DNA from 3 places in the Methylobacterium sp. GC_Met_3 genome. Region 2 is predicted to be linked to each of the others. Evidence: predicted binding sites of a transcription regulator. Region 2 holds the regulator's gene; each other region holds the start of a gene.
What was found. Region 2 encodes LexA, which represses DNA repair genes until DNA is damaged. Its sites were predicted from a motif close to TGTTCNNNNTGTGTTCNG; they were not measured.
Positions count from the first base shown of each region.

Region 1: parE (DNA topoisomerase IV subunit B) is a predicted target of LexA. The motif match lies at 3,889-3,906, and genes of this name have one in related genera.
Region 3: OXS27_RS10485 (DUF3072 domain-containing protein) is a predicted target of LexA. The motif match lies at 3,973-3,990, and genes of this name have one in related genera.

Region 1 is NZ_JALNUL010000001.1:352,961-360,346, reverse strand. It holds gene OXS27_RS01840 (porin family protein) at 1-683, shown strand, start outside; gene OXS27_RS01835 (PRC-barrel domain-containing protein) at 872-1,363, shown strand; gene parE (DNA topoisomerase IV subunit B) at 1,734-3,794, opposite strand; gene OXS27_RS01825 (hypothetical protein) at 4,181-4,369, shown strand; gene topA (type I DNA topoisomerase) at 4,582-7,290, opposite strand.
Region 2 is NZ_JALNUL010000004.1:269,534-276,919, reverse strand. It holds gene OXS27_RS08575 (response regulator) at 1-187, shown strand, start outside; gene OXS27_RS08570 (hypothetical protein) at 197-658, shown strand; gene OXS27_RS08565 (Uma2 family endonuclease) at 726-1,136, shown strand; gene OXS27_RS08560 (hypothetical protein) at 1,155-1,340, shown strand; gene fae (formaldehyde-activating enzyme) at 1,341-1,880, opposite strand; gene OXS27_RS08550 (divalent metal cation transporter) at 1,945-3,186, opposite strand; gene OXS27_RS08545 (hypothetical protein) at 3,265-3,480, shown strand; gene OXS27_RS08540 (hypothetical protein) at 3,491-3,958, opposite strand; gene lexA (transcriptional repressor LexA) at 4,345-5,073, shown strand; partial or broken gene OXS27_RS08530 (ComEC/Rec2 family competence protein) at 5,067-7,336, opposite strand.
Region 3 is NZ_JALNUL010000006.1:28,236-35,621, reverse strand. It holds gene OXS27_RS10505 (helix-turn-helix transcriptional regulator) at 74-1,036, opposite strand; gene OXS27_RS10500 (transglycosylase SLT domain-containing protein) at 1,276-2,211, opposite strand; gene OXS27_RS10495 (Cof-type HAD-IIB family hydrolase) at 2,427-3,248, opposite strand; gene OXS27_RS10490 (gluconokinase) at 3,245-3,811, opposite strand; gene OXS27_RS10485 (DUF3072 domain-containing protein) at 3,999-4,274, shown strand; gene OXS27_RS10480 (Flp family type IVb pilin) at 4,543-4,704, shown strand; gene OXS27_RS10475 (polysaccharide biosynthesis/export family protein) at 5,169-6,338, shown strand; gene OXS27_RS10470 (branched-chain amino acid ABC transporter substrate-binding protein) at 6,489-7,386, shown strand, end outside.

The DNA of each region.
Region 1 (7,386 bases), on a different contig from region 2:
CGAACTACAACCTGCCGGCCGGCTCGGTCGTCGGGTCGGAAGACACCGCTGGCGTCATCAGCGTGAACAAGCGGCCGAGCAACGACGGCTTCACCGGCGGCGCGCAGATCGGCTACAACTACCAGTTCACGCCGGGCTCGGGCGTGGTGATCGGCTTCGAGGCTGACGCCCAGTATGTCGACTTCGCCCGCCGCGCCAACGGCACGCAGAACTACACCGGTTTCGGCAATCCGGGCTCCGCCTTCACCAGCCCGCGCGCCTACGTCGCCACCAGCGGCAATGGCCTCGACTACTTCGGCACGGCGCGTGGCCGCATCGGCTACGCCTTCGACCGAACCCTGGTGTATGCCACCGGCGGTTACGCCTACGGCTCGGGCCAGGACGACCAGAACTTCGCTGGCCGTCGCTTCCGCGACAGCTTCCGCACCGGCTACGCGGTCGGCGGCGGTGTCGAGTACGCGCTGCCCACCGACTCGTTCCTGAACTTCTTCAAGTCCTCGGCCGTGACGTTCAAGGTCGAAGGCCTGTACGTGAACCTCGATCGCCAGAAGAACGCCGCCTCGGGCGTCTACTTCTCGGGCGTCCTGCCCCCGAACGGCACCGTCTACCTCAACGGCGGCGCTGCGAAGACCGAGTTCGCCGTCATCCGCGCCGGCGTGAACTACAAGTTCGGCTCTTACTGAGCTTCATGCACGGAGCCGGGTTTCCCGGCCCCATCGCGAAGGGGTCCGGCTGCAAGGCCGGGCCCTTTTTCGTTCTGAGGTGCCCGACGGGTTCGGGCGGGTGCGACATGGCGGGCCGGAACCGGGCCAGGGCCGAACGATTGTGTCCGCGTCGCCCGCTGGACCAGGGCGCAGCGGAGCGATCAGCCATGCGGAGCCCATATCTTCTCCTGTCGCTGGCGGCCTTCCTCGCCGCCGCCCCGGCTCATGCCCAGGATACGAGCGTGATCGGCAACGGCACGGTCCTGCCGGGAACGGGGCCGGGGACATCGACCAACGGCGGCACCGGAGCCGGCCGCTTGATGGAGGCGGCCAATGCCCAGGATGCGGCCAAGCGTCAGGGATTGAAGCCTGTCGCGTTCCTGACCACGACGATGATCGGCGTGGAGGTGCGCAACGCCGCGGGCGACAGCGTCGGCAAGATCGACAACCTGCTGATCGCCGATGGCGGGACCCTCAAGGCGGTCGTGCTCGATGTCGGCGGCTTCCTCGGCATCGGAAGCAAGCACATCGCGGTGGAGCCCGGCGCCCTGGTGCTACGGCCGGGCGGCGACCGGTTCTCGGCGGTCCTCAACATGAGCAAGGACGCGATCTCCGCCGCCCAGCCCTTCGATCCCGCGAAGGCGATCGCCGCGCATTAGGCGAGAGCGCTCTCCCACGAGGCAGACATCAGCTAAGCCAAGGAGCGCGCGTCACAACGCGCGTTTCGAGGCGCGCACGAGGGCAACGCGGACGGGACACGACCGCGCCGTGCCGGGCAATCCCAATCCAACCCACGGCCTCATCCTGAGGTGTCGCAGCGTAGCGGAGGCCTCGAAAGAGCTCTCCAGAAGGACCTGCGATCCCTGGAGCCCTCCTTCGAGGCCCGCTGACGCGGGCACCTCAGGATGAAGGGGGTGGATGGAATACCCGATACAGCGCGCTGTCGTGTACCCTGCGCAACGTTAGCGAAGACGATTCTCAACGCCCTACACCGCCGCATCGCCCGATGCGGCGGCCTGTGCAGGGGCCTCAGATATCGAGATCCGCCCCCTCAGCGAAGGCTGCGCGCTCGCTGATGAAGGCGAAGCGGGCCTCGGGCTTGTTGCCCATCAAGCGCTCGACCGTGTCGCCGGTCGATTCCCGGGCCTCGTCCAGGATCGCGACGCGCAGCAACGTGCGCTTCTTCGGATCCATGGTGGTCTCCTTGAGCTGGGCCGGCATCATCTCGCCCAGGCCCTTGAACCGCCCGATCTCGACCTTGCCGCCCTTGAACACCGTCTTGGTGATGCGCTCCCGGTCGGCGTCGTCCCGGGCGTAGGCCACCTTCGAACCCTGCTGCAGCCGGTAGAGCGGCGGGATCGCGAGGTAGAGATGCCCGCGGTCGATCAGCTTCGGCATCTGGCGGTAGAAGAACGTGATCAGCAGCGAGGCGATATGGGCGCCGTCGACGTCGGCGTCCGTCATGATGATCACCTTGTCGTAGCGGAGATCCGCCTCGCGGAAGGCCGTCCCGGTGCCGCAGCCGAGCGCCAGGGTCAGATCCGAGATCAGCTGGTTGGCGCCGAGCTTGTCCCGGCTCGCCGAGGCGACGTTCAGGATCTTGCCGCGCAAGGGGAGAATCGCCTGGGTCGCCCGGTCGCGGGCCTGCTTGGCCGAACCGCCGGCGGAATCACCCTCGACGATGAAGATCTCCGAGCCCGCCGTGCCGGCTGCCGAGCAATCGGCGAGCTTGCCGGGCAGGCGCAGCTTGCGGGTGGCGCTCTTGCGGGCGACCTCCTTCTCCTGACGGCGACGCAGACGCTCCTCGGCGCGATCGATCACCCAATCCAGGACCTTGTTGGCCTGGGCCGGGGAGGCGGCCAGCCAATGGTCGAAGGCGTCGCGCACCGCCGTCTCGACGATGCGCTGCGCCTCCACGGTGGCGAGCTTGTCCTTGGTCTGGCCCTGGAATTCCGGCTCGCGGATGAAGACAGACAGCATCGACGCGCAGGTCGCCATGACGTCGTCGGTGGTGACCGCCGTCATGCGCTTGGCTTGGTTCACGCGCTCGGCGTGCTCGCGCAGGCCCCGGAGCAGGGCGACCCGCAGGCCGGCCTCGTGGGTGCCGCCCTCGGGCGTCGGGATCGTGTTGCAGTAGGAGTGCGAGAACCCGTCCTCGGTGACCATCCAGGTCACCGCCCACTCGAGCGACCCGTGCGAGCCCGGCTTAGTGATCTTGCCGGAGAACATCGCCTCGGTGACCAGATCCTTGCCGTCGATGTCCCAGGCGAGGTAGTCGCGCAACCCGTCGGGGAAGCGATGCACCGCCTCGGCCGGCACGTCCGCCAGCCCTTCGAGCAGGGCAGGGGCGCAGCGCCAACGGATCTCGACGCCGCCGAACAGGTAGGCCTTCGAGCGCGCCATCTTGAACAGGCGGCGGGGGTCGAACTTCAGCGAGCCGAAGATCTCGGCGTCGGGATGGAAGCGGACCCGCGTGCCCCGCCGGTTCTGAACCCGGCCGACCAGCTCCAAGGCCCCCTGCGCATGACCGCGCGAGAACGTCTGGCGGTAGAGGGTCTGGTTGCGGGCGACCTCGACCTCGAGCAGGTCCGAGAGCGCATTCACCACCGAGATGCCGACGCCGTGCAGGCCGCCCGAGGTCTCGTAGACCTTCGAGTCGAACTTACCGCCGGCATGCAGCGTGGTCATGATGACTTCCAGCGCCGACTTGCCGGGGAATTTCGGGTGCGGGTCGACCGGGATGCCGCGGCCGTTATCGGTCACCACCAGGGAGCCGGATTCCTCCAGCTCGACCTCGATGAAGCTGGCATGGCCCGCCACCGCCTCGTCCATGGAATTATCGATCACCTCGGCGAAGAGGTGGTGCAGCGCCCGCTCGTCGGTGCCGCCGATATACATGCCGGGCCGGCGCCGGACCGGCTCCAGGCCTTCCAGCACCTCGATGTCGGAGGCAGTGTAGCCGGACTCGGGCTCGGCGGCTGCGAGCGCCGTGATCGAGGCGGAGGCCTCCAGGCGCCGCCGCGGCTCGGGCGAACGGGCGGCCGAGCCCTTCCCGCCCGGCCCGAATATGTCGCGTGCCGGATCGCTCACGCGCGGCCTCCGCGGGCGCGGCGCGTCGGCCGGCTCGGAATCGCGCAGACGGATCTGGGGTCGTGGAGCATGCGCCTTCATCCCCGCATCATAGCGGAACAAAACGGAAACATCAAAGCCATTCGCCCCGAGCGTTTCGCTCTGGCGACGCGGCCGTATCATCGCATGCTGCGCCGCCGCGAGCGAGGGGCTGTTCGGCGCGCCCGTACGAGACCTTTCGGCCGCACGTCATCGCAGTGTTGCACAACAATGAGTTAAAGCTTTCTCGCGACGCAACCGCCGGATCTCAGTAGATCTCCGTCGGAACGGCTGCGAATGCGCGACGTTGTTGGCGAAGATAAAACCTGACCGTGGCCAGCGGGCCGCAGTCCTGGGAGGCTCAGTCCATGAGTGACGCCGCGATCGAGGCCCGTCGCCTGACGCTGATTCGCTTCGAGCATGCGGCCGGTGCCGCCTTCGGATGTGACGACGACGCGGCCGGCATTCCGCCTGCACGCGCTCTGGTCAACGCCACCACGATCGCGCTGGCGACCTTCGCAACCGCAGTCGCGGCGACGATCACCTATCTGGTTTGAGCCGGACAGGATCCACGATGTGCCCCGGCACAGCGCGAACCGGAGCGAAGCCCAGTCCTCAGCCTTATCCTGACGTAGCGGAGCGGAGGCCTCGAAGGAGCCCTCCACATCCCACTGCGATCCCTGGAGCCCTCCTTCGAGGCCCGCTCACGCGGTCACCTCAGGATGAGGGGGTTTGAGAGGATCGCTTTCGTATTAGCCCCAACGTACGTTCAACCGGCCCCCGTCTTCTTCGCAGGCGCCTTCTTAGCGGCCGGCTTTTTCGCGGGGGCCTTCTTGGCCGCCGGCTTGTCGCCGCTGGCCGCACGGGATGACGTCTTGGCCGCGGGTTTGGACGCGGTTTTCCGCGCGCCGCCGCGCTTCGCCGGCTTGCCGCCACCCGCGGCGCGCTTGGCGTTCACCAGGGCGATCGCCTCGTCCAGCGTCAGCGCCTCGGCGTTCATCGTCTTCGGCAGCGTGGCGTTGACCTCGCCGTCCGTGACGTAGGGGCCGTACTTGCCGGCCTTGACCACGAGGTCGCGTCCGCTGGTCTCGTCCTTGCCGATTGGCCGGCCCGGATCGGCGGCCGGGCGGCCGCGTCCGCCGCCCTGCTCCTTGGCGACGATCAGGTCGATGGCGCGGTTGCCGCCGATCTCCAGCACGTCGTCGTCCTTGCCGAGATTGGCGTAGGTCTTCCCGTGCTGCACGTAGGGCCCGAACCGGCCGAGATTGGCCAGGATCGGCTCGCCGGTCTCGGGATGGCGCGCCACCTCCCGGGGGAGCGACAGCAGCGCCAGCGCCTTCTCCAGATCGACCGACGAGGGGCTGGCCCCCTTCGGCAGCGACGAGCGCTTCGGCTTCGCGGCGTCCTTCTCGGTGGAGGCCTCGCCGAGCTGGACGAACGGGCCGAACCGCCCGTCGCGGATCGTCACCGGCATCCCGGTCACGGGATCGTTGCCCAGCACCCGCACGCCCGGCTGGCCGCCCTCGGCCGACGAACCGTCCCCGTCGCCGTCGACCCCGGTGGCCGAGAGCTGGCGGGTGTATTTGCATTCCGGATAGTTCGAGCAGCCGATGAAGGCGCCGAACTTGCCGAGCTTCAGCGACAGCTGGCCGGCCCCGCAGGTCGGGCAGGTGCGCGGGTTCGAGCCGTCGCCCTTGTCGGGGAAGATGTGCGGGCCGAGCAGGCCGTTCAGGGCCTCCAGCACGTCGGTGACGCGCAACTCCTTGGTCTCGCCGATCGCGGCGGAGAAGTCGCGCCAGAAGTCGCGCAGAACCGCCCGCCAGTCGATCTCGGCGTTGGAGACCCGGTCGAGCTGCTCCTCCAGGCTGGCGGTGAAATCGTACTCGACGTAGCGCCGGAAGAAGCTCTCCAGGAAGCCCGTGACGAGCCGGCCCTTATCCTCCGGCTGCAGCCGCTTCTTTTCGATCTTGACGTATTCGCGATCCCGCAGGGTCTGGAGCACGGCCGCATAGGTGGACGGGCGGCCGATACCGAGTTCCTCCATCCGCTTCACGAGGCTCGCCTCGGAATAGCGCGGCGGCGGCTCGGTGAAATGCTGGGTCGAGCTGATCCGCTCGCGCTTGAGCGGGTCGCCGGCCTTCATGGGCGGCAGGCGGCGGCTCTCCTCGTCCTCCTCGTCGTCCTTGCCCTCTTGGTAGAGCGCCAGGAAGCCGTCGAACTTCACCACCTGCCCGGTGGCGCGCAGGTCGATCTGGCGCGGCCCGACCTTCGCGGTGACGTCGACGGTGGTGCGCTCCAATTCGGCCGATTCCATCTGGCTCGCCATGGTGCGGGTCCAGATCAGGTCGTAGAGCTTGGCCTGCTCGGGCTCCAGGTGGCGCGCGACGGCCTTCGGCAGGCGGCCCATATCGGTCGGCCGCACCGCCTCGTGGGCTTCCTGGGCGTTCTTGGCCTTGACGGTGTACTTGCGCGGCACGTCCGGCACGTAGCGGTCGCCGAACTCCTTGCCGATCACCCGGCGGGTGTCCTGGATCGCCTCCGGCGCCATATCGACGCCGTCGGTCCGCATGTAGGTGATGATGCCGACCGTCTCGCCGCCGACATCGACGCCCTCGTAGAGGCGCTGGGCGACCCGCATGGTCTGGGCCGGCGCCATCCCGAGCTTGCGCGAGGCTTCCTGCTGGAGGGTCGAGGTGGTGAAGGGCGGCTGCGGATGGCGCTTGGCGGGCTTCGCCTCGACGCTCGCCACCTGGAAGGTCGCGAGTTCGAGGTCGCGCTTGAACGCGGCGGCCTCGTCGCCGGTGCCGACGTCGAGGCGCTGGATGCGCTTGCCGTCGGCGCCGACGAGGCGGGCCTCGAAGGTCGCGCCGTCGGCGGTCGTCAGCGTGGCGATGAGCGTCCAGTACTCGCGCGGCTTGAACCGCTCGATCTCCATCTCGCGCTCGACCACGAGGCGCAACGCCACGGACTGTACGCGCCCGGCCGAGCGGGCACCCGGAAGCTTGCGCCACAGGACCGGCGAGAGGTTGAAGCCGACCAGATAGTCGAGCGCCCTGCGCGCCAGGTAGGCATCGACCAGCGCCTGGTCGATCTCGCGCGGCTTGCGCATCGCCTGCTCGACCGACGACTTGGTGATGGCGTTGAAGGTCACGCGCTCGACCGGGATGCCCTTGAGCACCTTGCGGGCGTTCAGCGCCTCCAGCACGTGCCAGGAGATCGCCTCGCCCTCGCGATCCGGGTCGGTCGCCAGGATCAGCTTGTCGGCGCCCTTGACGGCCTTGGCGATCTCGCTGACCCGGCTGGCGCCGCGGTCGGCAAGCTCCCAGATCATCTTGAAATCCTGTTCGGGATCGACCGAACCGTCCTTGGCCGGCAGGTCGCGGATATGCCCGAAGGAGGCGATGACTTCATAGTCGCGGCCGAGATACTTATTGATTGTCTTCGCTTTGGCCGGCGACTCGACGACGACGACTTTCATTCAGACCTCTGCCCCTGACGGAGCCTGGGCGCGACGGACGAATTCTGTTCGAGATTCGCGTGGGACGTATGCCCGCCGTCGGGCCGGGGCCGCGCG
Region 2 (7,386 bases):
GGTGATCGCCAAGCCGTTTACCGGTACGGTACTGGAAGAATCTCTGACCTACCTGGAGGATTGCGTGCGCCGGCCGCCGCCAACCGCGAGCGTGCCGCCGGGGATGCGCGTCGCCGAGGCGTGGCTCGCGAATTTTGCCCGGATGCGGGCCGATTCGACCCCTCGACAGGGGCCGCGCCGCAGCTAGAGTGCTGTCATGCCGAGCTTGACCGTGACGCGCCTCCTGGCCGCCCTCGCCTGCCTGCCGCTCCTCGCGGCGGCAGCCCGGGCCGATACCTGCGACGACCTCGCCCGGCAGATCGCGGGGGCGATCGGTGGCAAGGTCGGCAAGCGCGCTGGCCCCAGCATCGACATCCGCCTCGCCGGGCTGATCAAGTTCGACGTGACCTGCCGGGCCGAGCCGATCGTGCAGGCAACCTCGGCCGAGCCCGCCCCCTCGGCGACCTTCTTCCGCGACCTGTCGGTGGCCTCCGAGATCCTGATCGGAGAAGCGGCCGCCACGGTCGAGCCGATCATCGCCAACGCCTACCGGACGTCCCTGTCGGAGCGGCGCAAGTCGTTCATCCAGCAGAACGGCTGGTCGGCCTCCTGCTACACCGACCCGGGCAGCACCACGATGCGCACCCTGTGCTCGGTGGGGCGCATCCCGCCGGGATAAGGCGCCCTTGACCGGGCGAGCGGCCGGCGGGACCCTCCGCACCTGTCGAGTCTGCCCGGGCTATCCCATGACGATTCTCGAGACACAGCCCGTCCACAGGACCGATCCCCACCGGGGGTTCTGGGACTTCATCGTGACGCGTCCCGACGAGGAGAAGTGGGAACTCATCGAGGGCCAGATCGTGATGCAGGCCCATCCGAGCCTCGTGCACCAGGTCATGGTCGTTAATCTCCAGCGCCTCCTGAACGAGGGGCTGGCACAGTCGGGCTCGACGTGGATCGCCCTTCACGACCTGACCATCGACCTCCGACCCTTCATTACGGGACATACCTACGTCCCTGATGTCGCGGTCATCGATGCGGCGACCATCGAGGCTGACCAGAACGTCGTCGACGGCTGCTATCTGGCTGCCGAGATCCTCTCGCCGAGCGACCACCGAAAGCTCCCCGGCACGCGCCAGACGAAGATCGACGTCTAGCGTGCGGGCTACGAGGCCTTGCCGCTCTGTCAGGCCGCGCTCCTGATCGAACAGAAGAGCCCCGCACTGACCCTGTCGGTGCAAATCGGCCAGACCTGGACCCTCATCCACCTGACCTGGGATGACCGTCTGGTCCTCCCCGGCTTCGGTCTCGACTGCGCAGTGGCCGATCTCTGCGCCCGCACGCCCGTGGCGCGGCGCTGATCAATATTCGATCACGCCGTCCAGCGCGTAGTGCTTCACGGTTTTCCGGTTGGCGATCAGCTCGTCCACCGTCGGCTCGCCCTTAAGGGCGCGGGCGATGGCGAGCTTCGTCGCCTCGTAGTTGGTCCGGTAGAGGTCCTTCTGGTCGAGGTTATCGTCCTCGGCGCAGCGCTGATCGAGCCAGATCATGATGATCATGCACAGCTCGTCGAGCCCGTCCTTCGGCAGGATACCCTCGATGATGCAGTCCACGATCGCGTCGCCGGTGGCCGCCTGGACCACGCCTCCGAGGAGTTCGGCATACTCGGCCGTGTGGATCGTGACCTTGGTGGTCATCATCGTGGCGGGGCGCACGAGCTGGTTGAGGTCGCGGACAACGAACATCCGGGTGTGGCCCTGCACCTGACCCATCATCGACGCGAAGGCCTGGCCCACCGGACCGCGCACGGAGCCGATCAGCACCTCTGGCATCGCGTCGGTGTACTGGCCCTCGGCCGCCAGCACCGTGGCCTCGCCCGTACGGAACCAGATCTCTTGCATGTGTCGACTCCACCGTCTCGGAAGACCCGGGGGAGACATCATCGGGCCGCGCGCGTCAATCGCTTCAGAGCAGGCCGACCGCGTCGAGCACACCGACCAGCGCGAAGGCAATGGTGACGCCCGAGACGACGTAGACCACCCACTTGTAGGCGCCCTCGACACGCTTGCCCTCCGGAAGGGCGCGGGTGGCGAGCAGGATCAGGAAGCCGAGCGCGAGCGGCAGGAGCAGGGCGTTCATCACTTCGACGGCGATGTTGAGCGCAACCAGATTCGGCACGAGCTGGACGGCCACCGCGCCGGCCGCCACCACCAGCGCGAAGGCGCCGTAGAAGGCGGGCGCTTCCCGGGGCGATTGCTCCAGGGAATGCGGCTTTCCCATCACGTCGCCGAAGCCCCAGGCCAGCGCGAGGGCGACCACGTTCAGCGCCACGAAGGCCGCCGCGATGATCCCGACCCCGAACACCATCTGCCCGAGCCACGGCCCGAGCGCCGGCGTGAAGGCGCCAGCGAGATCTCCTACTGTCTCCAGCCCGTTCTTCGTGCCCTGCCCGGCCTTGCCGATCGTGGCGGCCGCCGCGATCAGGATCGCCCCCATCACGCATTGCGAAATCACCGCACCCACGAGGGTGTCGATCCGCGAGTTCCGCGCGTGGTCCCAGCCGAGGCCTTTGTCGACAATCGCCGATTGCTGGTAGAAAATCATCCACGGCATGATCACCGCGCCGATATTGGCGGCGATCAGCACCCGGTACTGACCATCACCGAGCGGTATGTGGGCGAACGACGTGGCGATCTCGCCCAGATTCGGCCGCGCCGCGATGGCGAGGCCGATGAAGACCAGCTCGAACAGGCCGACCGCCAGCGCCACCACCTCGACGCGCCGGTAGCTGCCGGTGAAGACGAGCCCGAGGAGCAGAAGGGCCGGCAACCCGAGGCTCACGAGCCGCGGCACCCCGAACAGGTCGCCGATCCCCGCGATGCCGGAGAATTCGGTGACGATGGCGCCGATCCCGGCGACCACGAGGCCGCCATACGAGATCCAGGCCCAGACCGGCCCGTAACGCGCGCGGATCAGCTCGCCATGGCCACGGCCCGTGGCGGTGCCGAGCCGGACCGTCAGCTCCTGGACGACGTACAGGATCGGGATCAGCAGGATCTGCAGGAGCAGCAGCGAGTAACCCCAGCGGGCGCCGCTCTGGGCCGCCGTGATCAGGCTTCCGACATCCGTGTCGGCGAGCATCACGACGAGTCCGGGGCCTGCGGTCTTGAGGAACGCGTTCAGGCGAGGCAGGGAGGCGCTGGGCACGGCTCGGGAACAGGCCCGGGTCAGGGCGGTTCCGGCGGGCGCCTGCGGCGTTTTCCCGGCACGCGGGAGGAGTATGCGATGGCACAGGGCACGGATCGGGGCTCGGGCTGGAGCCTTCAGGCGAGCGCCGTGCCCGATGGGGTGCGGCTCGAACTCGCCCTGTCCGACCTCGGCGGCGGGCCGGTTACCGCCGCAATCGTGCTGGACCGGGCCGAGGCCCGCGCCTTCGCGCGTGCCCTCCTGGCCGCGGCCGGCGACGCGACAGAACGCACCTTCCCGAAGCCGGGGACCTGAGCGGGCCGGCTCAGCGCTGGGCTGCACCCGGGTTGCGGCCCGGCAGGCGCGGCACCACCGTTCCGCGCCGCTCGACCGGCACGTCGCAGGCGTAGGCGAACTCGGACTTCAGCGAATCGAACACGGTCTCGCCGGTGATCCGGCAATCCTCGCGCACGGTCTCGTCGAGATAGGCGCGGGCGGCCGTGCGGAAGCGCGTCACCCGGGTCGCACCCGGCTCCGGATCGATGCGGACCTCACTCAGGTTGCAGCCGGCATATTCGCGCAGGGCGTTGGAGACGACCAGCATCCGGCGCAGCTGCCGGTTGTCGTAGACCTCGTAGGGTTCCTTGCAGCCGATCGTGACCACCTGCGGCGTGAGCGCCACGTAGTTCCGGGAGATGTAGGCGAACCCGGTGGTGCAGCCGGCAAGCGCCGAACCCAGGATCAGGGCGCCGAGGGAGAGCCGGAGGTGCCCTGGAGCCGCGCGCTTTTGCATCCTCGTCATCCCAAGCCAGATACCGCCCCGCTCCCCGGCGAGGCGCGGAGTGCATTGAAACGGCTCCGCTTGTGCCGTCAATGCGTTTATGGTTCGCATCGCCCGCGCCGGGTGGGACTCAGCTCCCTGGCGTCCGGCACGGGTTCGGCATGTCCTTCGTCCCGGGCCTGGAGGCCTGACCGGCAACGACGGTGTGCGTCACAACTTCGGTGCGGCAGGCCGGGGGCGCACCGCGTTCGAACCGGCCGAGGATCGACAAGATCGTCGATCGACCGGACAGCGTGGCCATAACGCGCTTGCAGAACACTTGCGGAACGTTTAACCTGTTCGCGATTTGTTTCAGAGGCCGCCTCGGGGCGGTCCGCAAAGTCGCGAGGCCCCCGTCGATGCTCACGCGCAAGCAGCTTGACCTCCTGCGGTTCATCCAGAGCCGCGTGCAGGAATGCGGCGTTCCCCCGTCCTTCGACGAGATGAAGGATGCGCTCGATCTCAAGTCAAAGTCGGGCATCCACCGGCTTATCACGGCCTTGGAGGAACGCGGCTTCCTGCGCCGGCTGCCGAATCGGGCGCGCGCCATCGAGGTGATCCGCATCCCCGAAAGCCTGGCGCAGGCGGCGGCGCCCACTCCGGAGCCGCGCCGCTTCACCCCAAGCGTGGTGGAGGGCGGCAAGTCCCGACAGCCGGCGGCGCCTCCCATGCCGGCGAGCGCACGGATGATCGACGATTCCGGTCGGGCCATCTCCATCCCCGTCATGGGTCGGATTGCGGCAGGAACACCGGTCTCGGCGATCCAGAACCAGAGCCACGCCATCACGCTGTCGCCGGACTTTCTCGCGGGCGGTGAGCACTACGCCCTGGAGGTGCGAGGCGATTCGATGGTTGAAGCCGGGATCCTCGACGGCGACCTCGTGGTGATCCGCAAGCAGGACACTGCCAATACCGGCGACATCATCGTGGCGTTGATCGACGACGAGGAGGCGACGCTCAAGCGCCTGCGCCGCCGCGGCTCTTCGATCGCCCTGGAGGCTGCCAACCCGGCCTACGAGACCCGCGTCCTGGGCCCCGACCGGGTCCAGATCCAAGGCCGGCTGGTCAGCCTCGTTCGACGCTACTGAAGGGGTTCGGCGGGGGCGTCGATCACGACGTCCGTCGCCGGGGCCTGTGGCGTTTCGGGTAACGCCATGCCGCCGGCTGCTCCGATGGGGGAATCCGTCGATTCGAGACGCGTACGAGCAGGCCTTGGACGCCAGGGGGCGGACCGGCCGTCGCCGTGGGCGGTGCGCATCGTAAACCCGTTTCCATCAGCACGCAGGGCGACGGCCCCGTGCATGGCCAGCATCCGGCGATCGATCACCAGAGGCCCCGTGCAGGTCGGCGGCGCCGCGAGGCTCGTGATCAGCACGGCGGCCCGGGCACAATCCTCGGGGAAGGCGCGCCGATCGCGGACCAGGGCAACGGCCCGTCCGTCCGGGAGAAGCGCGGTACAGCCGAGCCGGTCGCAGCGGCCGCCCGGCGCCGCACCGGAGCCGCGGTCGAGCCGCCGCCCGTCGCCATCCGCCTTCAGCCATTGCTCCAGCACGAAGCCCGAGGGGCTGCCGAGGATCGCGAGCCGGCCATCCGGGCCGCGTACCGCGGCGCCCCAGCCCTGCCGGTCGACATAGAGATCGTGGCGCTCCGGTTGGGCCATCAGGCCAAGCCCGAGCAGTACGGGTGGCAGGGCAAGCCAGCGGAGCTGCGAAACCGGTAGCGTTGCCAGGAGCAGCGCTGCCGTCAGGGCGGCGAGGGCCCCGGTGCCGAAGGCTGGCACCACCACGCTGGCCCGCTCGAACCCGGCGATCCAATGCGAAATCGCCAGCATGCCGCCCACCGCCTGCCCCATCAGCCACCAGACCGGCCGGTCGAGGGCGAAGGGATAGGCAATGCACCCGATCACGGCCGAGGGCATCACCACCAGCGAGACGAGCGGCAGGGTCAGAGCGTTGCCGATAAGGCCGAAGGGCTGGATCGTCTGGAAGTGGTAGGTGGCGAAGGGCGCGGTCGCGATCTGCGCCACCAGCGTCGTCGCCAGGGTGCCGGTGACCGCCGACAGGCCGGTCCCGACGAACCGGCCTATCCGTCCCGCCCCGGGCCGTACGAACAGGCGCCCGTCGATCAGCCGCGCACAGGCGATCAGCCCGGCCACCGCGCCGAACGACATCTGGAAGCTCGGGCCCAGCAGCCCTTCCGGTTCACGGGCCAGGGCGATCAGGGCGGCCAGTGCGAGGTTGCGCATTGACAGGGCTGGCCGGTCCGCGAGAATCGCGCCCAGCATGATCAGGGTCATGATCAGCGAGCGCTCGGCGGCGATGTCCCAGCCCGAGAAGGCGCAATAGCCGCTCACCCCCACCATGGCGAAGCCGGCCGCGATCTTCTTGATCGGCCAGAACAGGGCGCAGTGGGGGACCAAAGCAAGGAAAGCCCGCACTAGCCAGAACACCACGCCGGCGGCCAGCACCATGTGGAGGCCCGAGATCGAGACCACGTGGTAGATCCCGGCGGCGCGCAGGGCATCGTTGCTCGCCGGACCGATCAGCCCACGCTTGCCGGTCACCAGGGCGGCCGCCACGGCCCCCGCCTGGCCACCCTCGGCCTCGGCGATCCGGCGGGTCAAGACGTTGCGGGCCTCGTCCAGCATCGCGGCGAGTAGCAGGCGCAGGGGCGGCGGTTCCGTGGGGGCCGGACCGTGACCGCGCCGACCAGCGAGCCGACCGCGCCGATCCCCTGAAAATACGCATCCCGGGCGAAGTCGTAGCCGCCGGGTCGGGCCGCCTCCGGGGGTGGCAGCAGGCGTGCAGTCGCCGCGATGGTCTCGCCCGGCCTCGGGATCGGCGTCTTGCGGAACGAGACGCGCACCCGGGCCGGCCGCACCTCGGGCCTGAGCCCAGCAAAGCTATCCACCCGAATCACCAGCCGGGCGCCGACCTCGCGCTCGTCGAGCGCCTCAATCGTCCCGGTGAGCGGCCCGATCGTGGTCCGCGCCAGGATCGGCGCGGCCACCTGCGCGACGCGCCAGGTCGCCGCCGCGAAGCCAAGGAACGCGAAGCCCGCCGCGAGCGTCAGCGCCATTGCCACCGGCCGGGCCCCTAGGAACGGCACCGGCGCGAGCGCCAGCGCGGCCCCGATCAGCGGGGCGGCCAGGACGGGCGTGCCGTCCACGACCCCGAAATACAGCAGGATCCCGGCCCCGAACGCCACCGCCAGCCAGGGGAACAGGCGGCGCTGCTCGGCCTCTCGGGCAAGGCCCTCGGCCACCCAATGCCGGAAAGCCGGAAGCGCGGGCGCATGCGGAGCGGCGAGCACAAGGGTGCCCCCCGTCAGCCTCGCGCCGATCCGCCGCATTGCCCCTGCCCCGATCCGCGCGACCTGTCTTCGGCGGCCGGGCGATTCCC
Region 3 (7,386 bases), on a different contig from region 2:
TGGTGCGCCGCAACGCGGCGATCAAGGGCCGGACCAAGCCGGAGGCTGCGTCGCCGGCATGGCTGTCACCCGGTCAGCCGACCGGCGAGACCGTCTGTCCGAATCGGGCCTCGATGGCCGAGGTCAGCCGATCCAGCATCGTCTGGACCGGGATGTTGGAGGTGTCCACGGTGGCGGGCGCCCGAGCGTAGAGCGGCTCGCGGCTCGCCAGCACGGCGCGCAGCTCCTGCATCGCCGAAGCGTGGTCGCCCGTCGTGGCGAGGTGGCCCTGCTCGCGCACGCGGCTCATGTGCTCCTCCGGCCGGGCACGCAGCCAGACCGTGTAGAACGCCTGGAGCAGCAGGTCGTAGGTCAGGGGCTCGGCCACGATGCCGCCGCTGGTCGCCAGGATCAGCGGCCCGGGATGCTCGGTCAGGCGGCGCAGCGCCTGCTGCTCCAGCCGCCGGTAGCCCTCCTGGCCGTAGATCGCGAAGATCTCCTGCACCGAGAGGGCGTTCTCCCGCTCGATCTCGGCGTTCAGCTCCACGAAGGTCCAGCCCAGCCGCTCGGCCGCGAGCTTGCCCAGCGTCGACTTGCCGGCGCCGCGCAGGCCGATCAGGGCGACGCGCGGTCGATCGCCCGCTTCGGGCCGGGTGCCGCCGGAGAGCGCCTGCTTGGCGGCGGCGACCTGCGCCGGGCTCGCTTGGCCGAGGAGGTCGCGGATCAGCGGCCAGTCGGGCTGGGCGTCATTGCCGGTGATCAGATCGTCGAGCCGCACGCCCATGGCGTTGGCCACCCGCCGCAGCAGGATGATCGACACGTTGCCCTGCCCGCCCTCCAGCTGCGCGATGTAGCGCTCGGAGAGGCCCGAGGTCTGCGACAGGACCTTGCGCGACAGTCCGCGCACGGTGCGCGCGTGCCTGACGCGGCGCCCGAGGTCCGTGAGAAAGAGTGATTCCTGTTCTACCACGCCGGTCATGGCGCAATCCGCTTTCCTGCTAGCCTGAAAGCAGAGTCCGTGCCCTGCATGTCTGCCGCTTCGAGATCGGTCGCGCACGACGTTTCGGACAGGCCCTGCCCAACAACTGCGCGCGAAGACCCGCGTATCCTGCCCAAAGATCTGTGTTGCGCCGCCTGTATCCGGCCGCTGCGACCGGGCGAGGGGATAAGCCGTGCCGGCCCAACCACGCTGCTGGCGTGGCGCCTATGTGTTGCGGAACGCCCCGATGGTCAAGGCTTGAGCATGATCCTTGTGTGGGCAGATGCCCGTTGCGGAGTCACGCAGGCCGGGCGGTACTACTCGATCGGGAGGGCCACGGCCTCCTGGACGGGCGCGCTCACCGGCGCGCGTCGTGGCCCGGCCGCGGCCAATTTCTGAAGGGTCGGGCGGCGCGGGGGCAGGGGCACCTCGACCGCCTCGGCAACCGGGGCCGCGACGGCGGCGGGGGTCATCGGGGCCGGCTCGGCCATCGGCTCGGCCTTGGGAGTGAGGCGCAGTTCCGCGAGATCGGCGGTGGCGGCACCGAAGCCGGCGGGCCGGCGCGGCGGCAGCGGAACCTCCACGGCCTCCACCTGCGCCGACTGCGCCGCCGGAGCTGCGGCGGCCGGATCGACGGACAGGCTGGCGAACTGGATCATGCCCGTGAGAGCCGCCGGACGACGCGGGGGCAGGGGCACCTCGACCGTCTCGGTCGGCGCCGCGGCCGCGACCGAGGCAGGGGCGTAGGCCAGAGCCGGGGGCGCGGCGGCCCTGGCATCCGCGGCACCGCCGCTGAACAGGCTCGCCAGGGCGCTCGCCGAGGCGGCGACCGGGGCCACCACCGAGGCGACCTCGGTCGAGATGCCCTGACGCTTGGCGGCGTAATAGTAGCCGCGGTTGTAGTACTGATAGGCTTGGCTGAGATTGCCCTGGGCGGTGCGGTAGGCCCCAGCCAGATAGGCCACGCCGTAGCGGAGGTTGGTCGCCGGGTCGTACAGACCCGCGGCGTCGCCGGTATAGCCGAGGCTGCGCGCCGTCGCGTGCTTGATCTGCATCAGGCCGAGCGCGCTGCCGCCCTTGGCGCGCGGATTGTAGTTGCTCTCGCGCTTGACCACCGCGTGCACGAAGCTCGCCGGAACGCCGCTCGCCTTGGCCTGCTGCTCGATCAACGCGTCGATGTTGTCGTGTGCGGCCTGCCCGAAGGCGGCGGCGGGCACGACCGCGATGGCGGCAGCCAGGAGTAGGCGATGCATTCCGAGACCCGGTGCTGTTTCTGTGCTCAAGCTAGGTCGCGGGCAAATGCGGCCGGAAAGCGGCCCCGCTTCGGCAAGCTGTGGGCGGGCGGGGCGCGGAGGCTCCCTGTGGTTCGCAGGACACAGGCGGATTCATTTGCCGGAGCGCGGCGCCGATCCCTTGATTTCGGCGGGCCCGTACGCGCCCAGCCGAATCCGCGTCTACGCGGGGTGCCCTAAGGAAGGATGAAGCGGTCGACGCCGTGGGCGAACCCGTCCGCATCGTTGCTGTCGGTGACGGCGCTGGCGGCGGCCTTCACGGAATCCTCGGCGTTGCCCATCGCCACCGAGAAGCCGCTGCGCTCGAACATCGGACGGTCGTTCTCCGCATCGCCGAAAGTCGCGATCCGCTCCGGCGGGATCCCGAGATGCTGGCTCATCCAGGTGACGAACCGGCCCTTGTCGAGATGGGGCGGTGTGACGTCGAGGTAGTAGGGCTGCGAGCGGTGGACGGTCGCCCGGTCGGCGAGCGCCGCCCCGATTCGCGCCTCGCACGCCGCCAGATGGGCATGGTCGCGGCTCACCCCCACGATCTTGGCGGCCTCCCCCATGAGCGTGCCCAAATCGGCCACGACCCGGGGCTCCGCACCGATCGTGCGGCGCTCCAGATCGGTATAGGGCCCGTGCGGATCGCGCAGGCACCACGCCCCTTGCGCAAACACCCAGACGTCGAGCCCCTCGGCGATCAGCCGGTCGAGGGCGTCCCGGGCGGCCGGCGCGGGGATGGTCTGTTCCTCAAGGGGCGATAGGTCGGGCCGGACCACGCTGGCGCCGTTGAACGCCCCCATCGGCAGATCGAGGCCGAGTTCCGAGACCAGCCGACGCAGCCCGACCGGTGGCCGCGCCGAGGCGATGCTGAAGCCGATCCCGGCGGCCCGCAGCCGGCCCACGGCCGCGACCGTGGCGGCGGTCAGGCGCTTGTCGCCGGTCACCAGGGTGCCGTCGACGTCCGAGATCACCAGGGCGATGTTGGCGGCTTTGTCGGATTGCGCGGTCATCGGCTCGCTCCCTGCTGCTCGGCCCGGACGTCCTGCGCGAGACGCGCCACGATGCGCTCCGCGATCACCGCGGGCGGATCGGCGATCTCGACGATGATCGGGTGCTCGTCGGGGCCTGGGGCTTCCAGCGTGGCGAATTGGCTGTCGAGGAGGAGGGGGGACATGAAATGCCCGTGGCGTTCCGCGAGACGTCCGGCGATCAGCGCCCTGTCCCCCTCCAGATAGACGATGTGCACCCGGCGGCTCCCACCGGTCAGGCTGTCGCGGTAGGCCCGGCGCAGGGCCGAGCACACCACCACCGCGGACTCGCCAGCCGCAAGCCGCGCCCGGATCCAGGCCGCGATCCGTGCCAGCCAGGGGGCGCGGTCGGCGTCGTCGAGAGCGTGCCCCGCATGCATCTTCTCCACGTTCTCCGGGCCGTGAAAGCTGTCGCCGTCGATGAACGTCCAGCCGAGCCGCTCGGCAACCAGCGCCGCGACGGTGCTCTTCCCCGACCCCGAGACGCCCATGACCACGAGAATCTGCGCATCGCCAGCCGCCGGCCCAGCTCCGTGCACGAACATCCCGGCGGACATCATCCGGACCCCATGGCACCGCGGCGTCTCCCTGGACGCCACGCTTCATCAATAGGATCGGCGCACCGGATGGAAAGGCCGGGGACAACGCGGCGGCGCTCCGGCATCTCCGGAACAGACCGCGGAACCACGCGTTCACATCCGGACGTCAGAACATTTCAGGAACAAATCGGCCATGACCCAGTCGACCGCGAAGTCCGCCTCGAAGTCGGATGCCAAGTCCCACGCGTCCGAGGCGAACCCGAAGACCGATCCCAAGGACACCTCCAACCAGATCAAGGACCCGGACCAGTGGACCACCGGCGGCGAGCCGATGACCGGCGCCCAGTCGTCCTACCTCAAGACCCTGTCGGAGGAGGCGAAGGAGCCGGAGGCGTTCGATCCGGATCTCGACAAGGCCGAGGCCTCCAAGCGGATCGATGATCTCCGGCACAAGGCCGGACACGCCTGAACGGTCCGGACGCACCCGGTATACGGGTGCGTCCAACTGGGGAAAATTTGGCTTGAACAGTCGAGACGACGCTGTTTCGAAGACTTCATTAAGACCGCAGCAATCGCCACTCGGTTAGAACCCACGACGGGCCGCGCCGCCACAGGGGGCGGCGGAGCGCGGTGGAAGGGCGGTTTCGACCATGCAGGAGCCGAGTTGCGGCGGCACCGGGACAGGTGTCGCACAATCCGAGGGTGTCGCCCGCGGAAAGTCCGCTTGGACCGCCGGCATGGCGCGTTTTGCCCGCGACGCGCGCGGCTCCACCGCCATCGAATATGCGCTGATCGGCTCCCTCATCTTCCTGGCTGCGGCCGGAAGCATGCGGATCTACGCCAATCGGATGGGTGGCATTTACAACCAGATCAATGCCGCGGTTGGACAGACCAATTGAGGGATCCGCGCCGGGATACCCTGATCCCGTAGGTCCGATACGGCGCCAGCCTTCCTAAAGAGCATCGGCAACGCTCGCTGACAGGCCCGCCGGAGAGACTCGTTTCCAAACGGCGTTTGCGCGGCCTCGGTTAGCCCACCTGCGGAGCCGTGGCCGCAGAGTCGGGGCGCCCTTAGACTTGGACGGCCATCGCGCGGGACGGGAATTACGCGCAAAGCCTTCAGCGTCTACGGCCGTGCCTTCGTCCAGTTGCGGCCTGTCGCAAACCCGTTCGCAGGGGATCGACAGGCATCTATCCCGCACGAATTCCCGGCCTTCGCGACACCTGCCCCGAAAAAGCTGTGCTTATCGAGGATGAAACGGCAGACTTAGCCGTCGTGGGCGGAGTGTGGCCCACCCGCTACGGACACCCGGGCCACCATCGGCTAGGCACGGGCTCGGCAATACCGATGGACAACATCTGGATGCGAACTCTTCCCCTCGCCCTGATCGCCGCCGCGGCGATGTCGGGCTGCACGTACCTGCCGGCCGCGGGTCCGACGGCGAGCGCGATCCAGGCGGGATCGGAAGTGGCCACCGCCGATGGCGGCCTGCTGGCCCGCTACGAGATCATCGACGTCAACCCTGCCGTCGTCGAGGCCCTGCGCGGGCGCCCGCTCGACAGCCTGCTCGCCTCCTTCGGCGACCATCGCCCCTCCGCCGAGCCGGTCATCGGCATCGGCGATATGGTCTCGGTCTCGATCTGGGAAGCCGGATCCGGCGGCCTGTTCTCCGGCCCGCTGGTCGCCGACCGCTTCTCGGCCGGGTCCAAGTCCGCCCTCATCCCCGAGCAGCCGGTCGGGCGCGACGGCGCCATCTCGGTGCCCTACGCCGGCCGCATCAAGGTCGACGGCCGCCGGCCCCAGGACGTCCAGACGCTGATCGAGAGCGCGCTCGCCGGCAAGGCGATCCAGCCGCAGGTACTCGTGTCGGTCACCCGCCCGATCTCCCAGGCCGTGACCATCACCGGCGAGGGCGCGGCCGGCGCCCGCCTGCCGCTGTCGGGCCACGGCGACCGCATCCTCGACGTCATTGCGGCCGCAGGCGGCAACCGCTCGCCGGTCTCTGAGACCTTCGTGCGGCTCTCGCGCGGGCCGGTGACCGCGACCGTGCCGCTGACCACGGTGGTGTCGAACCCGAAGGAGAACATCTACCTGCGGCCCAACGACGTGCTCACGCTCGTGCGCGACCCGCAGACCTTCATCGCGGTGGGCGCGCTGGGCAACAGCACCGAGCTGCCGTTCCAGGCCGACGGGATCACGCTGGCGCAAGCGCTGGCCAAGGCGCGCGGCCTGTCGGACTTCACCGCCGATCCGGCCGGGACGTTCATCTTCCGGTTCGAGCCGGCCAGCGTGGTGCGGCGTCTCAACCCGGGCTCGAAGCTGCTCGGCACGCCGCTGGTCCCGGTGGTGTACCGGATCGACATGCGCGACCCCAACAGCCTGTTCGTGTCCCAGGCGTTCCGGATGCGCAACCGCGACCTCGTCTACGTGTCGAACGCGCCGTTCGCCGAGCTGTCTAAGGTGCTGACCGCCTTCAGCGGTGTCACCGGACCGGTTTCGTCCGTCGCCACTGCCTACTACTACGTGAAGTAAAGCCGGGACGACGCGCGACAGGCTTCGGAAAACAATCGCGTTTCTCCACATCCTCGCGTATGGCCTTCGGGTGCGGTGAAGGCGTGCGGCGCGGATGCCGCATGCCGTCCGCCTGTAGTCGCCGCGCGCAAGGTTGCCTAGAAGAGCCCGATGAAGATCGGACGCGTCGTCCCCGCCAGCGGGCTGTTCAGGCCCGCGCTGATGTCCCTGAGCCTGTGTGTCGTGCTCCTCCCGGCGGTGCCGGCGAAGGCCGATGTGGTGGTCGGCGTGGCGGTCCCACGCTCGGGGCCCTACGTGGCAGTGGGCGAGCAGGTCCTGCGCGGGGTCGAGGCAGCGGCGCGGGACGCCAACGCCATGGGCGGCCTCGACGGCCAGCCCGTGACCCTCGACGTGCAGGATGATGCCTGCGACTCGAACACCGCAACCGCAGTGGCCAACCATTTCGTGCGCGGAAACGTCCGCCTCGTCGTCGGGCATGTCTGCTCCAACGCCTCGATCGCGGCGTCCGACATCTACGCACAGAACGGCGTAGTGATGATCACCGCGGCCTCCGTGGCGGCGCGGCTCACCGACCGGGGGTTGCCGACCATCTTCCGCGTCTGCGGGCGCGACGACGATCAGGCGCGTCTCTCGGCCGCCGTGCTGGCCGAGCGGTTCCGCGACCGGAAGATCGCGCTGATCCAGGATCAGACCCCGGCCTCCCGAGCGCTCGCCGCGGCCACCAAGGACAACCTCAACCGGATCGGCGTCAACGAGGCGCTGTCGCTCTCGTTCTCACCGAGCGACGCCGACGATACCGCGCTGGCCGACCGCCTCAAGGCCGCGGGGATCGACGTGGTCTATTACGGCGGCGACGCCACCGAGATGGGGCGCCTCGTGAAGATCGCCGCCGACCGGGGTTTTCGGCCGCAATGGTTCGGCACCTCGGCCATCGCCTCGCCGGACTTCGCCAAGATCGCCGGGCCGGCGAGCAACGGCGTCCTGATGACCTTCTACCTCGATCCGAGCCGGCAGCCGGCCGCGGCCAGCGTGGTGAAGACCTTCAAAG